Regions from separate parts of the Modestobacter sp. SSW1-42 genome, predicted to be linked through region 1. Evidence: predicted binding sites of a transcription regulator. Region 1 holds the regulator's gene; each other region holds the start of a gene.
What was found. The regulator LexA, encoded in region 1, represses DNA repair genes until DNA is damaged. The targets are predictions, from matches to a motif close to TCGAACANNTGTTCGA.

Region 1 (4,205 bases):
CGGAGCCGCTTGAGCTCGGCGATCTCCTTCTCGAAGTCGGCCGCGGAGGAGAAGGAGCGGTAGACGCTGGCGAAGCGGAGGTAGGCGACCTCGTCGAGGTAGCGCAGTGGCCCGAGGATGGCCAGGCCGACCTCGTTGCTGGGGACCTCGGCGGCACCGGTGGCCCGTACGGCGTCCTCGACCTTGGCGGCGAGGACGGCGAGCTGCCCCTCGTCGACCGGGCGCCCCTGGCACGCCCGGCGCACGCCGGCGATGACCTTGTTGCGGTCGAAGGGCTCGCTGACGCCGCTGCGCTTGACGACGGCGAGCACCGGCTCCTCCACGGTGGTGAACCGGCGGCCGCAGACCGGGCACGACCGACGGCGGCGTGTGGTGGCGCCCTCGTCGGTCTCCCGCGAGTCGACGACCCGGCTGTCAGGGCTGTGGCAGAACGGACAGCGCACCGGGCACCTCCTCGATCGGCGGGCCGCCGGGGCGACCGTGGTGACGTCTCCTGTGGACCGCCCGGGGGACATCCGGTGGATGTCCTGGGGCTGACCTGGGGAAGCGCCTGTGGAGAAGAACTACACCTCTGTCACACAAGATGTTGGGGTGAGGTTAGCCCCGCACCACTACAGGTGCAACCCCTGGGGTCCGGCGCGTCGCCCCTCGTCGCAGCAGCACCGCCCGCACCAGGCACTTCGCCACGCCACGCCGGGAGACGGTGTGACCCAGGGTCGCCGGAGCGCGGCTCAGGGCAGTTGGAGCTCCGCGCCGGGCATCAGGTCGACGCTGTACAGACCGTTCAGCTCGACGATGGCGTCGACCACGGCGCGGGGGTCCTCGTCGGGGGCGACGTCGCGCGCGATGGACCACAGCGTGTCGCCGTACCGCACCACGACGGTGCTCGAGCCGGCCAGCTGCAGTCCGGTCTCGCGCCCGAGCTCGACGGTGACGACGGTGGCCGCGGCGACCGACAGCCCGATCGCCATCGACAGCCCGGCGACGACCCGCCGGCCACGGGCGGTGAGCCGCAGCGGCGCCGGCGGCGGCCGGTCGACACCCCGGCGGCGCACCCGCACGACGGGGCGCGCCTCGACCGCGCAGCCACCCCGGACGGGACGGCCGGCGGCGAGGCCGTCGAGCCGGGCCGGCCGGGCGCCGGGGCGCACCGGGTCGCGGCGCCCGGTGACCGGGGCGACCGGCTGCGGCCCCCGGCCGGCGAGCGGCTCGGAGCACGACGGCGCCACCCGGGCGACGGGCCTGGCCGGCCGTCGCACGGGCGCGGCGGGGACCGGGGGGACGGGCACCACGGAGAGGACGGGGGTGTCGAGCTGTGGGCTGACCATCGGGGGCACTCCTGGAGGTCTGGCGGTGGGACGTCGTCGGACGCCCGGTGCGCCCAGGCGGTCCCCCCGAGGCAGCGGCCGCCTCGAACGCCTGTTCGATTCGAACGTCTGTGCGATGTCTACCGCATCCCTCCGACAAGTCCACCCCTGGACGCGCGACTCCTTCGAACAGGTGTTTGAACTACACCGGTGTGACCCGCTACCGTGCACCCGAGATCGCTGACCGGACTGCTCCCGGCCCTCCGGTGCCGGGCAGCGACCGGGAACTGCTGCCCCGGCAGCCGGACGAGGAGGACACATGGCGGCCGACGGCCCCACGGCAGGAGGCACGAGGTCCTCGCGGCGCAGCCGCACGACGACCGACGCCCCTGGCACCGACGCCACCACCGCGGGGAGCGGAGCGGTCGCCGCCGTCCGCGAGTTCCCCGAGCGCGGGGAGGCCGGCGACGGCCTGACCCAGCGCCAGCGCCGCGTGCTGGAGGTCATCCGCGACTCCATCGACCGCCGCGGCTACCCGCCCTCCGTGCGCGAGATCGGCGAGGCCGTGGGCCTGTCGTCGGCGTCCTCGGTGGCCCACCAGCTCTCGGTGCTGCAGCGCAAGGGCTGGCTGCGGCGTGACCCGAACCGGCCCCGCGCCCTCGACGTCCGCATGCCGGGCGAGACCAGCGTGATGACCGAGTCCCCGGCCGAGACGCCGACCGCCGCGACCGGCACCGACGAGACCACCCCCACCCCCACGTACGTGCCGCTGGTCGGCCGGATCGCCGCCGGTGGCCCGGTGCTGGCCGAGCAGGCCGTGGAGGACGTGTTCCCGCTGCCCCGCGAGCTGGTCGGCGACGGCACGCTCTTCATGCTCAAGGTCGCCGGTGACTCCATGGTCGAGGCCGCCATCTGCGACGGCGACTGGGTCGTCGTCCGGCAGCAGCCGACCGCGGAGAACGGCGAGATCGTCGCCGCGATGATCGACGGCGAGGCCACCGTCAAGACCTACAAGCGCCGCGACGGGCACGTCTGGCTGATACCGCACAACCCGGCCTACGAGCCGATCCCGGGCGACGACGCCACCGTCCTCGGCCGCGTCGTCACCGTCCTGCGCCGGGTCTGAGCGAGGACGCCCTCTCCCCCACTCCTCGCAGGCTCGAAGCGGCCCCTGAGAGGAGGCGGGGGGGGGCGAGGAGGTCCTCGCTCAGCCCTGCCGACGGCGGAGCCGGCCGCCGATCCAGACCAGCAGCGTGGCCACGGCGGCCGCGATCAGCCCCGCGGTGACCGGGCTGACGCCGCCCCCCAGGTCCAGCGGTGCGGCAGCGGCGTCGTCCGGAGCGGCGTCCGTGGCCGGGGCGGGGGCCGCGGCGGCGGCCACCGGCACCAGCGTGACGACGGCCGGCAGGTCCTCGCTGGTCACCAGCAGGTCGCGGTCGTTGCCGGCGAAGGCGATCGCCTCGCCCTGCGGGGAGTCCGGCAGCGCCACCCGCACCGGCGGCCCGCTCAGCGCCCCCGCGACGTCGGAGTCGGCCAGCGGCCACACGTAGGCGTCGGTGTAGGTGCGCAACGCGATGCGCTGCCCGTCGGCGGAGACCGCGCCGCCGGTGACCAGCAGCTGTCCGGCGCGCCCGACCGGTCCCCCGGGCGTGCCGGTGAGCGTGAAGCCCATCCCGAGCACGCGGGTCATCGGCAGCGTCACCCCGTCGGCCAGCGGCTCGGCCGGCCGGTAGACCGAGCTGGCGCCGAGCACCTCCTTGGTCACCAGGTACGGCGTCCCGTCCGGGGCCAGCAGCAGCGCCTCGGCGTCGTGGGGGCCGTCGGGGTAGGTGAGCCGGGTGAGCGTGCTGCTGCCGTCGGGACGCAGGCCGATCAGCGCGACCGTCTCCCGCTGCTGGTCGTTGTCGCCGATGTCGGCCAGCCACACGGTGCCGTCGGCGCCGAGCGCCAGGTCCTCGGGGTCGTAGGGGTCGACCGCGGCGGTGCGCACCTCGCCGACCGCGCAGGCGCCGTCGAGCACGTAGACCTCGGCCTGGTCACCGCCGTCGTTCATCGCGAGCATCGCGTTCCCGACCCCGACCAGCCCGGAGATCTCCGGCAGCCGCTCGTCGGTGATCTCGCACCGGGTCGTGGGCGCGCCGTAGGTGTCGTCGGCGGCGGCGGGGGTCGCCGGCAGCAGCACGGCCAGGGCGCCCAGGGGTGCGCTCAGCGCCGCCCCGGCCACCCGGGTCCGGCGGCGGGCGCGGTCAACCCTGCTGTCGGCCCGCTCTGGCACGGGCCCAGCGTGACACCGGCAGCGCGTCGATCGCATGAACCACGCCCAAGAGCAGCACGCCGACGGCCAGCCCGGCCACCACGTCGGTGACCCAGTGGAAGTTCAGCGCGACCATCGTGACGCCGGTGACGAACGGCCCGACGACGGCGAGCAGCCAGCAGGCCCGTTGCACCCAAGGCGGCAGCCCGAACTCCACGGCCTGCCAGCGGGCCACCCCCCACATCAGGGCCGCGTTGGCCACGTGACCGGACGGGTAGCTGCCGCCGCCCCGGTGGAAGAACGAGCCGGGGTACTCGGGGGCGGTCCGCCCGGTGCCCCACTTGAACGCGTAGACGACGGCGGTGAGCAGCACCAGCGCCACGACGATGCGCAGCGCGGGGACGTAGGTGCGCCGGCGGACCGCGGTCCAGGCGACGAGGGCGGCCAGCAGGACCAGCACCGTGCCGCGCCCCCCGGCCTGGGTGAACACCCAGACCGGCCAGTAGGCGGCGGAGTCGCGCAGGTCCCAGCGGTCGACGACGGTGGACACCCGCAGGTCCAGCGCCTCCAGGACGCCCCCGGCGAGCAGGTCGACGGTGACCGCCACCAGGACGACGGCGGCGGCGCCGAGCAGCCACCACGGC
Region 2 (4,205 bases), on a different contig from region 1:
CCACCTGGTCGAGGAGGCGCTGACCGCCGCGACCGACGGCGACCTGGACCCGCTGCACCGGCTGCTGGCCGTGCTGGCCGACCCGTTCACCCCGCGCCCGGGCCTGGAGCGGTACGCCGCACCGGCGCCGGTCGACTTCGGTGCGTACCGCACGTTCTGCGGCACCTGATCCGGCGTGACCGGCCGCGGCCCGGGGTACCGCGGCGTCCATGAGCGGGAAGAGCGCGGAGGACTACGCGGCCGACTACACCGAGCCCGAGCTGCGAGCGCGGCTCAAGGAGGAGATCAAGGCCGGTGACCGGGGCGGCCGGCCGGGCCAGTGGAGCGCCCGCAAGAGCCAGCTGCTGGCCACCGAGTACGAGGAGCAGGGCGGCGGTTACGTGCACGACGGCGAGCGCACCCCCGCCCAGCAGCACCTGTCGGAGTGGACGGCGCAGGACTGGCACACCGCCGACACGGGCACCGCCGAGCGCGGCGAGCACGAGACGGCCCGCTACCTGCCCGACGCCGCCTGGGCGCTGCTCAGCGACGAGGAGAAGAAGGCCACCGACTCGGCGAAGCGGCACGGCGAGCACCAGCACGTGCCCAACACCGACGCCGCCAAGGAGGCCCGCAAGGCCGCCGAGCTGATCGACGCCTCGGCGCCCGAGGCGCGGGAGAAGGTGCGGGAGATGCACGGGGACGCCCAGCTCGACCGCGCCGAGAGGGCCGAGGAGGAGCTCGGGAAGCACCGGAAGACGGTGCTCGCCGAGATCGAGCGCCAGCGCTCGGCGGAGTAGACCGGCACCCGGGGCGCCCGCCCCGGGTGCCGCCGATTCAGCTCTCGTCCTGCTCGTTCTCGTCGGGCTCGTTCTCGTCCTGCTCGTTCTCGTCGGGCTCGTTCTCGTTGCCGCCCTGCTCGTTCTCGTCCTGCTCGTTCTCGTCCCCGCCGGTGCCGTCGTCACCTCCCTGGCCGCCGTCCGCGGGCTGGCTCGAGGCCGGGGCGTCGTCGGTGGGCTGCTGGGCATCGCCGTCACCGCCGCAGGCGGTGAGCAGAGGACTGGCGACGAGGGCGAGGCCCACGACGGCGTGGCGCCAACGACGCACAGGACGGGACGAGGACACGGGCACTCCTGGCATTCACGGAACGGGACCACGAGGAGGTGCCCGGCTCCCCCGCCGTCCACGCACCGGACCGTCCAGGGTGACGGGCCGCACACGTGGGTGAGCCGGGGCCATGGCCGACACCCAGGACGGACCCGACCTGCACCCGGTGACCCGCGAGCTCGCGAGTGGCCCCGACCACGCGGCCATCAGCAGCCTGCTCCCCGACGGGAGGATCCAGACGCACCACATCTGGGGCGGGGTCGAGGGCGACCGGCTCTACGTCAACACCGAGCCGCACCGGCAGGAGTCCAAGGACCTCGAGCGCGACCCCCGGGTCACCCTCGCCCTCCGCGATGCGGGCAACCCCTACCGGTACGCCGAAGTGCGCGGCCGGGTGGTGGGCACCGAGCGCGGACAGTCCGCGCGGGACCAGATCGACCAACTGTCGCAGGAGCACGACGGCAAGCCGTACCCGCCCGAGCAGATCAAGACCGAGCGGGTCACCGTGTGGATCGAGCCGGAGCGCCAGACGATCGCCGGCTGAGCCGCGCGACCGGGCGTGCACCGCCCGCCGGACTTGCCGCGTCGGTGGCCGCGCTGTGCAACGCCGGGAGCCGGACTCGCCGCTGATCGAGGGGCCCGGCCCTCGAGGTCGTCGTGAGCACCTGACGCGCCGGCTCGCATGGCCCGTCGCGGTCGTCGACTGCTGCCTCACGAGGCCCCTGCTGAGCAGTGCCGGTCGTCGGTCGGCGTCGGGTCCCGGCTCGGCTGTTGGACGTCGGACCGCGGACGCCGGACGCCTGCAGGACGTCCCGGAACTGTCGTACCCCGAACGTACGTTCGACCCATGACGTCGACCGCCTACCCGCCCCGCCCCCGCGGGCCGGTGGTCGAGGACTGGTCGGAGCTGCCCGATCGGTCGGTGTGGCCACACGAGTGGCTGGCTGATGAGTTGCAGGCCTTGCAGCGGCGGCGGGCCGTGGACGCCGCGGAGGAGGCCGAGCTGATCCTGGGCCTGGCCGCCCAACGACCCGCGTCGGCCGATCCCGACGGGCCGGGGGCGCGGCGGCCGGGCTGGACGGCCGATGGCGAGCCGGGGGTCAGTGAGTTCTTCCTGGCCGAGCTGTCGGTGATCCTCAACCTCGGGCGCGGCACCGCCGCGCACCGGCTGAAGCGGGCGCTGACCTGGCGGCACAAGCTCCCGCGCACCCTCGCCGCGCTCAAGGCCGGGTTGATCGACGAACGGCGGGCCGACGCACTGGCCGACGTGCTCGCCCACACCTGCGCCGACGTCGCCGGGCAGGTGGAGGCTGCGCTGCTGTCCGAGGCCCGGGACCTGTCGGTGTACCGGCTGCGTGACCGGGCCGGTGCGCTGATGCTGCAGCTGGACTCCGCCGCCGCCGAAGAGCGCCGCCAGGAGGCCGAGCGCACCGCCGACGTGCACCTCCACCCCTCGGGTGTGGCGGGCCGGGCGACGCTGGCGGTGGACCTGCCCACCGACGAGGCCGCCGAGTGCCTGGACCTGATCGACCAGCTGGCCCGCATGCTCAAAGCCGACGGCGACCCCCGCCCCATCGGGCAGCTGCGCGCCTGTGTGCACTCCGCGCTGATCCGCCGCCCCGCCGACAACGGCCTGCCGCTGGTCGCCGCGAACCTGCGGATCACCGCCAGCCTGGACTCCCTCACCGGCGCCAGCAGCGCCCCCGGTGAGGTCAACGGGCTACCCATCACCGCCGCCCACCTACGCGAACTGCTCGCCCGCGTCGCCGCCCTCGGGCTCACCACCCCCGACGGCGGCACCCTCACCTACGCCATCACCGGCCCCGACGGCCGCCTGCTGGCCACGATGACCCCCGTCGATCTGGCCCGCCGCGGCTGCCCCGACCACCCCGACGACGCCACCGCTGCGGGCGATGGCGACCGCAGCGGTGCTCACAAGCGCGACGATGCCGGCACCGAGGTCGAGGCGGTCGAGGGCGAGGCGGTCGACGACGAGGTGGCAGAAGCGTGCAGCTGCCCGGTCCTCGGACCACCGCCGCCGACCCACGCCTACGCCCCCACCGACCGGCAACGCGCCTTCGTCACCACCCGCGACCAGCGCTGCCGCTTCCCCAACTGCGGCCAACGCACCGGCCAGGCAGACCTCGACCACGTCACCGCCCACGCCGACGGCGGAGCCACCGACTGCACCAACCTGTGCTGCCTGTGCCGCTCCCACCACCGACTCAAGACCCTCGCCCGCGGCTGGCACTTCCGCCTCACCGACGACGGCACCCTCCACGTCAACACACCGACCGGCGTCACCCGCACCACCCGACCACCCGAACTCCGACCACCCGGACTCCGACCACCCGAACCGGCCCCCGGCAGTCCACCGACCGACACGCACCCGCCCGAGCAGCCACCTCCGACCGACGACCCGCCGCCCTTCTGAGCACCGGTCATGCCCTCCATCGGGCACGTCCACGAACCGCCGACGCCCGTGCGAACGTGGCCGACGGGGCGCTGGAGCCGGCACAGCGCACCGTCGGTGACGGGCAGCTCCTACCTCGGGGCTCACCTGCTGATGCGCTGTGCCGGTTCCCGCTGCGCACCGCGTGGCCGTCCTGCTCCGAGGCACCGGTGATCGTCCCTCGGCGCCGGCGACTCACAGCGCTCCCGCACCTCGCGGACAGCGCGAGCGCTGTGGGTCTGCATCGTCGTCCGCGGCGGAATCCCCCGGGCGCCGGCCCGCGCCTTGCGCGCCGGTTCAGCGCCCGGCGGTCAGCGCCCCCACCACGGCCGAACCGAGCGAGGTCGTGCCGCTCACCCAGATGGGCCGGGCGTGGTCGGGCCAGCGCACCCGGGCCACCACCATGCTGGCGGCGTGCAGGAGGTCGGTGCCGGCGCCGGCCAGCACCACCGCCCGGGTCGGGCGCACCAGCGTGAGCACGTGCTGGGCCACCAACCGGGCGCCGAGCACCCGGACGATCCAGGCGTCCGGTTCCGGCCCACCGCCGCAGACCAGCCGCGTCACGTCGCCCGGCCGCAGCAGCATCGCCGCCCCCCACAGCCCCCACGGAACGGCGACCAGCCGGGTGACCCGGCGGCTCGTGGTGCTGGTGCGACGTGCGCTCATG
Region 3 (4,205 bases), on a different contig from region 1:
TGCCGTCGTCGGTGAGGCGGAAGTGCCAGCCGCGGGCGAAGGTCTTGAGTCGGTGGTGGGAGCGGCACAGGCAGCACAGGTTGGTGCAGTCGGTGGCTCCGCCGTGGGCGTGGGCGTGCACGTGGTCGAGGTCTGCCTGGCCGGTGCGTTGGCCGCAGTTGGGGAAGCGGCAGCGCTGGTCGCGGGTGGTGACGAAGGCGCGTTGCCGGTCGGTGGGGGTGTAGGCGTCGGTCGGTGGCGGGGGTCCCAGGACCGGGCAGCTGCACGCTTGTGCCGCCTCGCCGTCGACCGCCTCGTCTCCGCCCGTGCCCTCCCCGTCGGGGACCGGGTTCGGGTCCGTGTCGATGTTGGTGCCGGGGACCGGGTCGGGGTCGGGGTCGGGGTCGGGGTCGGGGTCGGGGTCGGGGTCGGGGTCCGTATCCGGGTCCGTGTCCGTGTCGATCTCGGGGACCAGGTCGGTGTCGGGACCGCGGTTCGTGCCGGTGTCGGCGCCGTCGTTGGTGTCAGCGCCGTGGCCATCGCCCGCAGCGGTGGCGTCGTCGGGGTGGTCGGGGCAGCCGCGGCGGGCGAGGCGGGCCAGTTCGGCGGGGGTCAGGGTGGCCAGCAGCTGCCCGTCGGGGCCGGTGATGGCGTAGGTGAGGGTGCCGCCGTCGGGGGTGGTGAGCCCGAGGGCGCCGACGCGGGCGAGCAGTTCGCGTAGGTGGGCGGCGGTGATCGGCAGGCCGTTGACCTCACCGGGGGCGCTGCTGGCGCCGGTGAGGGAGTCCAGGCTGGCGGTGATCCGCAGGTCCGCGGCGACCAGCGGCAGGCCGTTGTCGGCGGGGCGGCGGATGAGCATCGAGTGCACGTGCGCGCGCAGTACCCCGATCGGCCGCGGGTCGCCGTCGGCTTTGAGCATGCGGGCCAGCTGGTCGATCAGGTCCAGGCACTCGGCGGCCTCGTCGGTGGGCAGGTCCACCGCCAGCGTCGCCCGACCTTCCACACCGGAGGGGTGGAGGTGCACGTCGGCGGTGCGCTCGGCCTCCTGGCGGCGCTCTTCGGCGGCGGCGGAGTCCAGCTGCAGCATCAGCGCACCGGCCCGGTCACGCAGCCGGTACACCGACAGGTCCCGGGCCTCGGACAGCAGCGCAGCCTCCACCTGCCCGGCGACGTCGGCGCAGGTGTGGGCGAGCACGTCGGCCAGCGCGTCGGCGCGCCGTTCGTCGATCAACCCGGCCTTGAGCGCGGCGAGGGTGCGCGGGAGCTTGTGCCGCCAGGTCAGCGCCCGCTTCAGCCGGTGCGCGGCGGTGCCGCGCCCGAGGTTGAGGATCACCGACAGATCGGCCAGGAAGAACTCACTGATCCCCGGCTCACCATCGGCCGTCCAACCCGGCCGCCGCGCCCCCGGGCCGTCGGGATCGGCGGTCGCCGGGCGTTGCGCGGCCAGGCCCAGGATCAGCTCGGCCTCCTCCGCGGCGTCCACGGCCCGCCGCCGCTGCAAGGCCTGCAACTCATCGGCCAGCCACTCGTGTGGCCACACCGACCGGTCAGGCAGCTCCGACCAGTCCTCGACCACCGGCCCGCGGGGGCGGGGCGGGTAGGCGGTCGACGTCATGGGTCGAACGTACGTTCGGGGTACGACAGTTCCGGGACGTCCTGCAGGCGTCCGGCGTCCGCGGTCCGACGTCCAACAGTCGAGCCGGAACCCGACGCCGCGGTCGCTCGGGCAGTCACGTCCTCCCCCGCCCCGACGCGCGACCCACGGCCCGGACAACTCCGCCCGTGACCCCGGACTGCTGGACCGGTGGTCGACTGCGCGACTGACCCGACGGTCAGGCGCGAGGGGGTCAGCGCAGCGCGTACCGGGTGAAGAGGACGTCGTCCTCGGTCAGCACCTGCACCAGCCGGGCACCCACCGGGACCGGCAGCGCCGTGGGCACCAGCCCGGCGCCGCCGCCGACCAGCAGCGGGGCGATCGACAGGTCGAGCTCGTCGACCACACCGGCGTCCAGCGCCGCGGCGAACAACGCCGGACCGCCCTCGCAGAGCAGCTGCTCGTGGCCGCGGTCGGCCAGGGCGTCGAGCGCGGACGGCAGGTCGACGTCGTCGTCGCCGCAGACCAGGACCACGACGCCGGCGGCGGCCAGGGCCGCGAGCCGGTCGGGGTCGGCGGCCGCGCAGGTCACCAGCAGGGTCGGGGTGACCGCGTCGGTGACGAGCTGGTCGTCCGGTGCCAGGGACGCGCGCCGGGACACGATCGCGACCGGCGCCACCGGGGGCCGCCCGAGCGCGGCGCGCAGCCGGCCGACCGCGGAGTCCGGCAGCACCGGCCGGTAGCCCTCGGCGGCCGCGGTGCCCGCGCCGACCAGCACGGCGTCGGTCAGCGCGCGGAGCGTCCGGAACACCCGGCGGTCACCGGGGGAGCCTAGCCCGCCGCTGCGCCCGTCGACGCGGACGGCGCCGTCGAGCGCGGCGACGAAGTTCACCCGCAGGTGCCGGCCCGCCACGAGCCGGTACGCCCCGGCCAGCTCGGCCTCGGTGCCGAGCGGGCCGGGGTCGGGCAGCAGCCGCTGCACGGGTCAGCGGCGGGTGGACAGCACCGCGGCGCTCTCCGCCGGGAGGGTCACCACGCCGCCGTCGAGGGTGGGCATCTCGCCGCTGGCGAACAGCACCTCGTCGGCGTCGACGTCCAGGTCGATCTCGCGCGGGGAGTCGGACAGGTTGGCCACCACCCGCAGCGAGCCGCGGCGGACGACCAGCCAGCGGTCGGCGTCGTCCCAGCTGACCGCGACGGCGGTGAGGTCGGGGTCGACCAGGTCGGGGTGCGCCCGGCGCAGCGCGATCAGCGCCTTGTGCACGGCGAGCACGTGCGCGTGCGGCTCCTCGGTGAGCTCGGACCAGTCCAGCTTGGACCGGGTGAAGGTCTCCGGGTCCTGCGGGTCGGGCACGACGTCGGCGTCCCAGCCGTGCTCGGCGAACTCGCCGATCCGGCCCTCCGCGGTGGCCTTGCCCAGCTCGGGCTCGGGGTGGCTGGTGAAGAACTGCCACGGCGTCGAGGCGCCCCACTCCTCGCCCATGAACAGCATCGGGGTGAACGGGCTGGTGAGCACCAGCGTCGCGCCGACACCGAGCAGGCCGGGGGAGAGGGAGGCCGAGATCCGGTCACCGACCGCGCGGTTGCCGATCTGGTCGTGGTCCTGCAGGTAGCCCAGGAACTTCCAGCCCGGCAGCGCGTTCGTGTCGACCGGGCGGCCGTGGTGCCGCCGGCGGAAGCTGGACCAGTCGCCGGCGTGGAAGAAGGCGCCGGTGAGCACCTTCGCCAGCCCGCCGAGGCCGCCGGCGGCGAAGTCGGCGTAGTAGCCCTGCGCCTCGCCGGTCAGCTGGGTGTGCAGCGAGTGGTGGAAGTCGTCGCTCCACTGCGCGTCCAGGCCCTTGCCGCCGGCCACGCGGGGCGTGACGAGCGAGGGGTCGTTGAGGTCGCTCTCGGCGATCAGCGTCAGCGGGCGGCCCTCGGCGACGGAGAGCTTCTCGACCTCCTGGGCCATCTCCTCGAGCACGTGGGTGGCCCGCTCGTCGACCAGCGCGTGGACGGCGTCGAGCCGCAGCCCGTCGACGTGCATGTCGCGCAGCCACATCAGCGCGTTGTCGATGATGTAGCGGCGGACCTCGTCGGAGTCGGGGCCGTCCAGGTTGATCGCGTTGCCCCAGCTGTTCGCACCCGCGGCGAAGATGGGGAAGAACTCCGGCAGGTAGTTGCCCGAGGGCCCGAGGTGGTTGTAGACGACGTCCTGGATGACGCCGATGCCGCGCTGGTGGCAGGCGTCGACCAGTCGCTGGTAGCCCGCCGGGCCGCCGTAGCTCTCCTGCACCGCGTACCAGGCGACCCCGTCGTAGCCCCAGTTGTGGGTGCCGTTGAAGCCGTTGACCGGCAGCAGCTCGACGAAGTCGACACCCAGGTCGACCAGGTGGTCGAGGTTGCGGACGGCGGCGTCGAACGTCCCCTCGCGGGTGAAGGTGCCCACGTGCAGCTCGTAGACGACGCCGCCGGCGAGCGGGCGGCCGGTCCAGGCGCGGTCGCCCCAGCTGTAGGACGACGGGTCGTACCGGCGGGACAGGCCGTGGACGCCGTCGGGCTGGCGGCGGGACCGGGGGTCGGGGCGCGCCGGCTCGGTGTCGTCGAGCAGGAAGCCGTAGTCGGACTCGGGCTCGGCCGGCGCGGTCACCCG
Region 4 (4,205 bases), on a different contig from region 1:
CCGGGGTGGAGCGCGGCGGCGTGGGCTCTCCGGTGTCCTGGCAGAACTGGGGGTCGGCGCCCGTGGTCTCAGGCTCCGGTGCGGTCGTCACTGTCCCCATGATGCGCCGTCGCGCCGAGGTCCCGGTGCGCGTGCGCGTCGGGCACGACGGCGATCGCCTGGGTGACCAGCCGGCGCGCCAGCGTGAGCTGGTCGGCGGCGTCCAGGCCGGGCAGGTCGCCGACCTTGAGCTCACCGGCGGCCAGCAGCGCGGCCAGCGCGGGGTGCGTGTCGGCCGGCAGGTCGTGGGTGCGGCGGCCGGCGACCAGGGCCACCCGCCCCGCGGCCGGCTCGCGCAGCTGGACCCGCAGCAGCGGGCGCACCCGCAGCACGGTGCCGGCGTCCAGGGCGGCGAGCGCGGCGGACTGCGCGAGCGGCTGCACCGGGGCCGGGCGCACCTGGGCCCAGGCGCGGGACCGCAGGGAGTCCGCGACCGCAGCCGGGTCGACGTCGGCGATCCAACGCTGCAGACCGGCCAGCACCGCGGCGACGTCCTCGGTGGTGGCCGACGGGTCGGACAGGTCGACGCCCAGCGGGAGCGAGCTGCGCAGCGCCGGGTCCTCGGCGGCGAGCACGCGCACCAGGTCCAGCGCCGACTCGACCGCGCCCCACCGGGTGACCGGGTGCACGCCGATGGTCAGGTGGGCGCTGATCTCGCCGAGCGCGACGGCGGAGTGGATGTAGCCGCGCGGCAGGTAGAGGGCGTCACCGGGGCGCAGCACCGTGTCGATCACCGGCGGCCGCTGCGCGGCGGCGGCGACCTCGTCGGGGCGGTCGGTCCACGGGTGGGTGCGCAGCGGGTCGGTGAGCACCGGCTCGTGGATCGTCCAGTGCTTCTCGCCGGCCACCTGCAGCACGAAGACGTCGTGGACGTCATAGTGAGGGGAGAACCCGCGCGAGGACGGCGGGGTGATGTAGGCGTTGACCTGCGTGGGGTGCCCGAGGTCGGCGGCCAGCTGGTTCGCGAAGGCGATCAGCGGCGGCCACAGCCGGTGCAGACCCTGCAGGACCACGGTGCTGCCCTCGGCGAAGAGCCGGAGCACCGCGTCGGAGGACACCTGGTCGCCGATCTCGGCGCCGGCGCCCTGCGGGCTCGTGAAGCGCTTGGCGTCGACGACCGCGCCGTCCTTGGCGATCCGCAGGAACGGCGTGCGCAGGCCGCGGGTGCTCAGCAGCTCGTCGACGGCGTCCAGGTCGAGCAGGTCGGTGAAGGTGCCGCCCAGCTCCGCCGCGGTGGACAGCAGCGGCCGGCGGGACCAGTGCTCGTCGGCGAAGACCTGCGGGTCCACGCGGATGCAGCGGCGCAGCGCCGGACGGGCGCCGTCCTCCGCGGAGGACGGCGCCCGGTCCTGCAGGTCGGGGTCGGGCACGGTCAGGCCGAGCCGTCCGCGCCACCGTCGTGCTGGCCCGGGGTGCCGCCGCCGGCACCGGAGTCGAGCGGGCCCTCGGCGCCACCGTCGGCGCCACCATCGGCACCGCCGTCGGCACCGCCGTCGGCGCCACCGTCGGCACCGCCGTCGGCACCGCCGTCGGCGCCACCATCGGCACCGCCGTCCGCGCCGCCGTCCTGCTGGCCGGGGGTGCCGCCGCCGGCACCGGAGTCGGCCGGGCCCTCGGCGCCACCGTCGGCGCCGCCGTCGTGCTGACCCGGGGTGCCCTCGCCGGCGCCGGAGTCGGCCGGGCCCTCGGTGGTGGTCATGTCGTCGTCGTCGAGTGCCATGGGCTGCTCCGCTCGTCGCTGGTGTCGGTCGCCGGGAGGCGGCCGTCGGGCACTTCCTACCGCAGCGGTCCACCCGGCACACATCGACCCGGGCGGGACGGGTCGTGCACGACCGATCGCGGGTGGGGGTGTCCGTGCCCTGCTCCGGACGCCGTCCCGGGCGGGAGGGGCGGCGCCCGGCGTCCTCGCGGCGGGCGGCCCGGTCACGAGGCGGTCTCGACACGGACCCGCTGCGCCTGTCGGTGCGGGAGGACCGGGCGTGACCGGCTAGCCTCTCGAACAGGTGTTCGACGGCCGTGGGGACGGTCGTCGGGAGGGGCGCCGTGCCGGGGGAAGCCGGCACGGCGCGGAGAGGGGTGTCCGGTGTCCGATCGCGCTGCCGGCTGCACGGTGCTGCACGTCGACATGGACGCGTTCTTCGCCAGCGTCGAGGTGCGCCGCCACCCCGAGCTGGCCGGCACACCGGTCATCGTCGGCGGCGTGGGCAACCGGGGCGTGGTCACCTCGGCCACCTACGAGGCGCGGGCGTACGGGGTGCACAGCGCGATGCCCACCTCCCGGGCGCTGCGGCTGTGCCCGACGGCCACCGTGCTGCCGGGCGACCTCGCGCTCTACACCGAGGTCTCCCGGTCGGTGATGGCGCTGTTCCGCACCATCACCCCGCTGGTGGAGCCGCTGAGCCTGGACGAGGCGTTCCTCGACGTCTCCGGCTCCGGACGGCGGCTGGGCGACCCGGTGGCCATCGGCGAGCACATCCGGGCCCGGGTCTTCGACGAGCAGGGCATCACCTGCTCGGTCGGGGTGGCCGGCAGCAAGTTCGTGGCCAAGCTCGCCTCCACCCGCTCCAAGCCCGACGGGCTGCTGGTGGTGCGCCCGGCCGAGGTCATGGACTTCCTGCACCCGCTGCCGGTCGGCGCGCTGTGGGGCGTGGGCCCCAAGACCGAGGAGGTGCTGCTGCGGCTGGGGCTGCGCACCGTCGGCGACCTGGCGCACGTGCCGGCGCGCACCCTGCAGCGCGCGGTGGGCGCCGCCGCCGGGGCGCACCTGCACGAGCTTTCCTGGGGCCGCGACCCGCGCCGCGTGGTGCCCGACGAGCCCGACCGTTCGACCGGGGCTGAGGAGACCTTCGGCACCGACGTCGACGACCCGCAGGTGGTCCACCGCGAGCTGCTGCACCTGGCCGAGCGCACGGCGGGGCGGCTGCGCTCCACCGGTCACCTGACCCGCACGGTGAGCATCAAGGTCCGCTTCGCCGACTTCACCACCATCACCCGCTCCCGCACCCTGAAGGTCCCCACCGACGTCGGCCAGGAGCTCTACGACACCGCCCGCGCGCTGTTCGACGCCCTCGGCCTGGACCGGGCCCGGATCCGGCTGGTCGGCGTGCGCGCCGAGGGGCTGGTCGAGGCTGACGCCACCGCCCGCCAGCTCGAGCTCGGCGCCCGCGAGCACGGCCGCCGGGACGCCGAGCTGGCCGCCGACGCCGCCGCCCGCCGCTTCGGCGCCGGTGCGGTCCGGCCGGCCACGCTGCTGGGCCGCGGGCGCACCCCGGGCACCGGGCCGGGGGTGCGCGGGCAGCTCCCGGGGAGCGGTCCGGGCGCGGCCGGACGCCGTCCCGGGGCGGCGCGGTGAGGAGTTCCCGGGCCGGGCGTGTCGGCCCTGTGCGAAGGAGAACAGCCCGCACGGGTGTGTCGCAGGCAACTCACCTTTCGCAGTCCGCCAACGCCTCGTATCCTCGGAGTTCCACGGGCGGACTGCCGCCGGTGGCTGATCGCACTGCGCACCTGGAGGTCGACGTGCCGCTCTCGGAGCACGAGCAGCGTCTGCTGGAGCAGATCGAGCGCGCCCTCGTCGACGACGATCCCAAGTTCGCCTCGACGGTCCGTACCGGAGACCGGCGACAGAAGGCCCGGCGCAAGCTGCAGCTGGGCGTCCTGCTCGTCGTCGTCGGCCTGGCCCTCGTCGTGGCCGGCGTCGCGATCCCCTCGGCCGCGGTGGCCCAGGTGGTCGTCGGTGTCCTGGGCTTCCTGATCGCCTTCGGCGGGGCCGCGCTGGGCCTGCTCAACTACAAGGCCGCCACCGGCGCGGTCGAGGCCGGCCCCGTCACCGGTGGCCGCCCCGGCCCGGGTGGCTCCAGTCGGGTCGGCAAGGCCCGGCGCCAGCCGATGAAGAACCGGCTCGAGGAGCGCTTCCGCCGCCGCTACGACCAGTAGCCGCCACGGGCCAGCCCCGAGCAGCACCTCCCGACAGCCGCCGTCCGGCCCCCGGACGGCGGCTGTCGGCGTCCCGGCGTCCGTCTCAGGCGGTCGGGAGGACGTCGAACAGCGCGCTGACCGACTCGCCGTCGTGGATCCGCCGCACCGCCTGGGCGAGGGCCGGGGCCACCGAGAGCACCGTCAGCTTCCCCGTGGGGTCCTCCGCCGGGGCGGGCACCGTGTTGGTGCAG

Region 2: the regulator LexA is predicted to act here: its motif matches at 1,915-1,930, upstream of ACGBYP_RS12530 (DUF222 domain-containing protein).
Region 3: the regulator LexA is predicted to act here: its motif matches at 1,598-1,613, upstream of ACGBYP_RS14235 (DUF222 domain-containing protein).
Region 4: the regulator LexA is predicted to act here: its motif matches at 2,035-2,050, upstream of dinB (DNA polymerase IV).

Annotation. Positions count from the first base shown of each region.
Region 1 covers NZ_JBISCA010000005.1:378,231-382,435, forward strand. Annotated here, with positions in the region: gene nrdR (transcriptional regulator NrdR) at 1-443, opposite strand, end outside; gene ACGBYP_RS18990 (LysM peptidoglycan-binding domain-containing protein) at 732-1,328, opposite strand; gene lexA (transcriptional repressor LexA) at 1,627-2,433, shown strand; gene ACGBYP_RS19000 (hypothetical protein) at 2,515-3,582, opposite strand; gene ACGBYP_RS19005 (phosphatase PAP2 family protein) at 3,554-4,205, opposite strand, start outside.
Region 2 covers NZ_JBISCA010000003.1:463,476-467,680, forward strand. Annotated here, with positions in the region: gene ACGBYP_RS12510 (protein adenylyltransferase SelO) at 1-169, shown strand, start outside; gene ACGBYP_RS12515 (hypothetical protein) at 210-779, shown strand; gene ACGBYP_RS12520 (hypothetical protein) at 817-1,086, opposite strand; gene ACGBYP_RS12525 (TIGR03618 family F420-dependent PPOX class oxidoreductase) at 1,217-1,630, shown strand; gene ACGBYP_RS12530 (DUF222 domain-containing protein) at 1,934-3,520, shown strand; gene ACGBYP_RS12535 (hypothetical protein) at 3,836-4,204, opposite strand.
Region 3 covers NZ_JBISCA010000003.1:819,716-823,920, reverse strand. Annotated here, with positions in the region: gene ACGBYP_RS14235 (DUF222 domain-containing protein) at 1-1,594, opposite strand, end outside; gene ACGBYP_RS14230 (dihydrofolate reductase family protein) at 1,827-2,555, opposite strand; gene treZ (malto-oligosyltrehalose trehalohydrolase) at 2,559-4,205, opposite strand, start outside.
Region 4 covers NZ_JBISCA010000001.1:793,056-797,260, forward strand. Annotated here, with positions in the region: gene ACGBYP_RS03940 (sucrase ferredoxin) at 1-100, opposite strand, end outside; gene ACGBYP_RS03945 (cupin domain-containing protein) at 69-1,409, opposite strand; gene ACGBYP_RS03950 (BatC protein) at 1,412-1,759, opposite strand; gene dinB (DNA polymerase IV) at 2,123-3,391, shown strand; gene ACGBYP_RS03960 (DUF3040 domain-containing protein) at 3,523-3,972, shown strand; gene ACGBYP_RS03965 (ribose-phosphate diphosphokinase) at 4,058-4,205, opposite strand, start outside.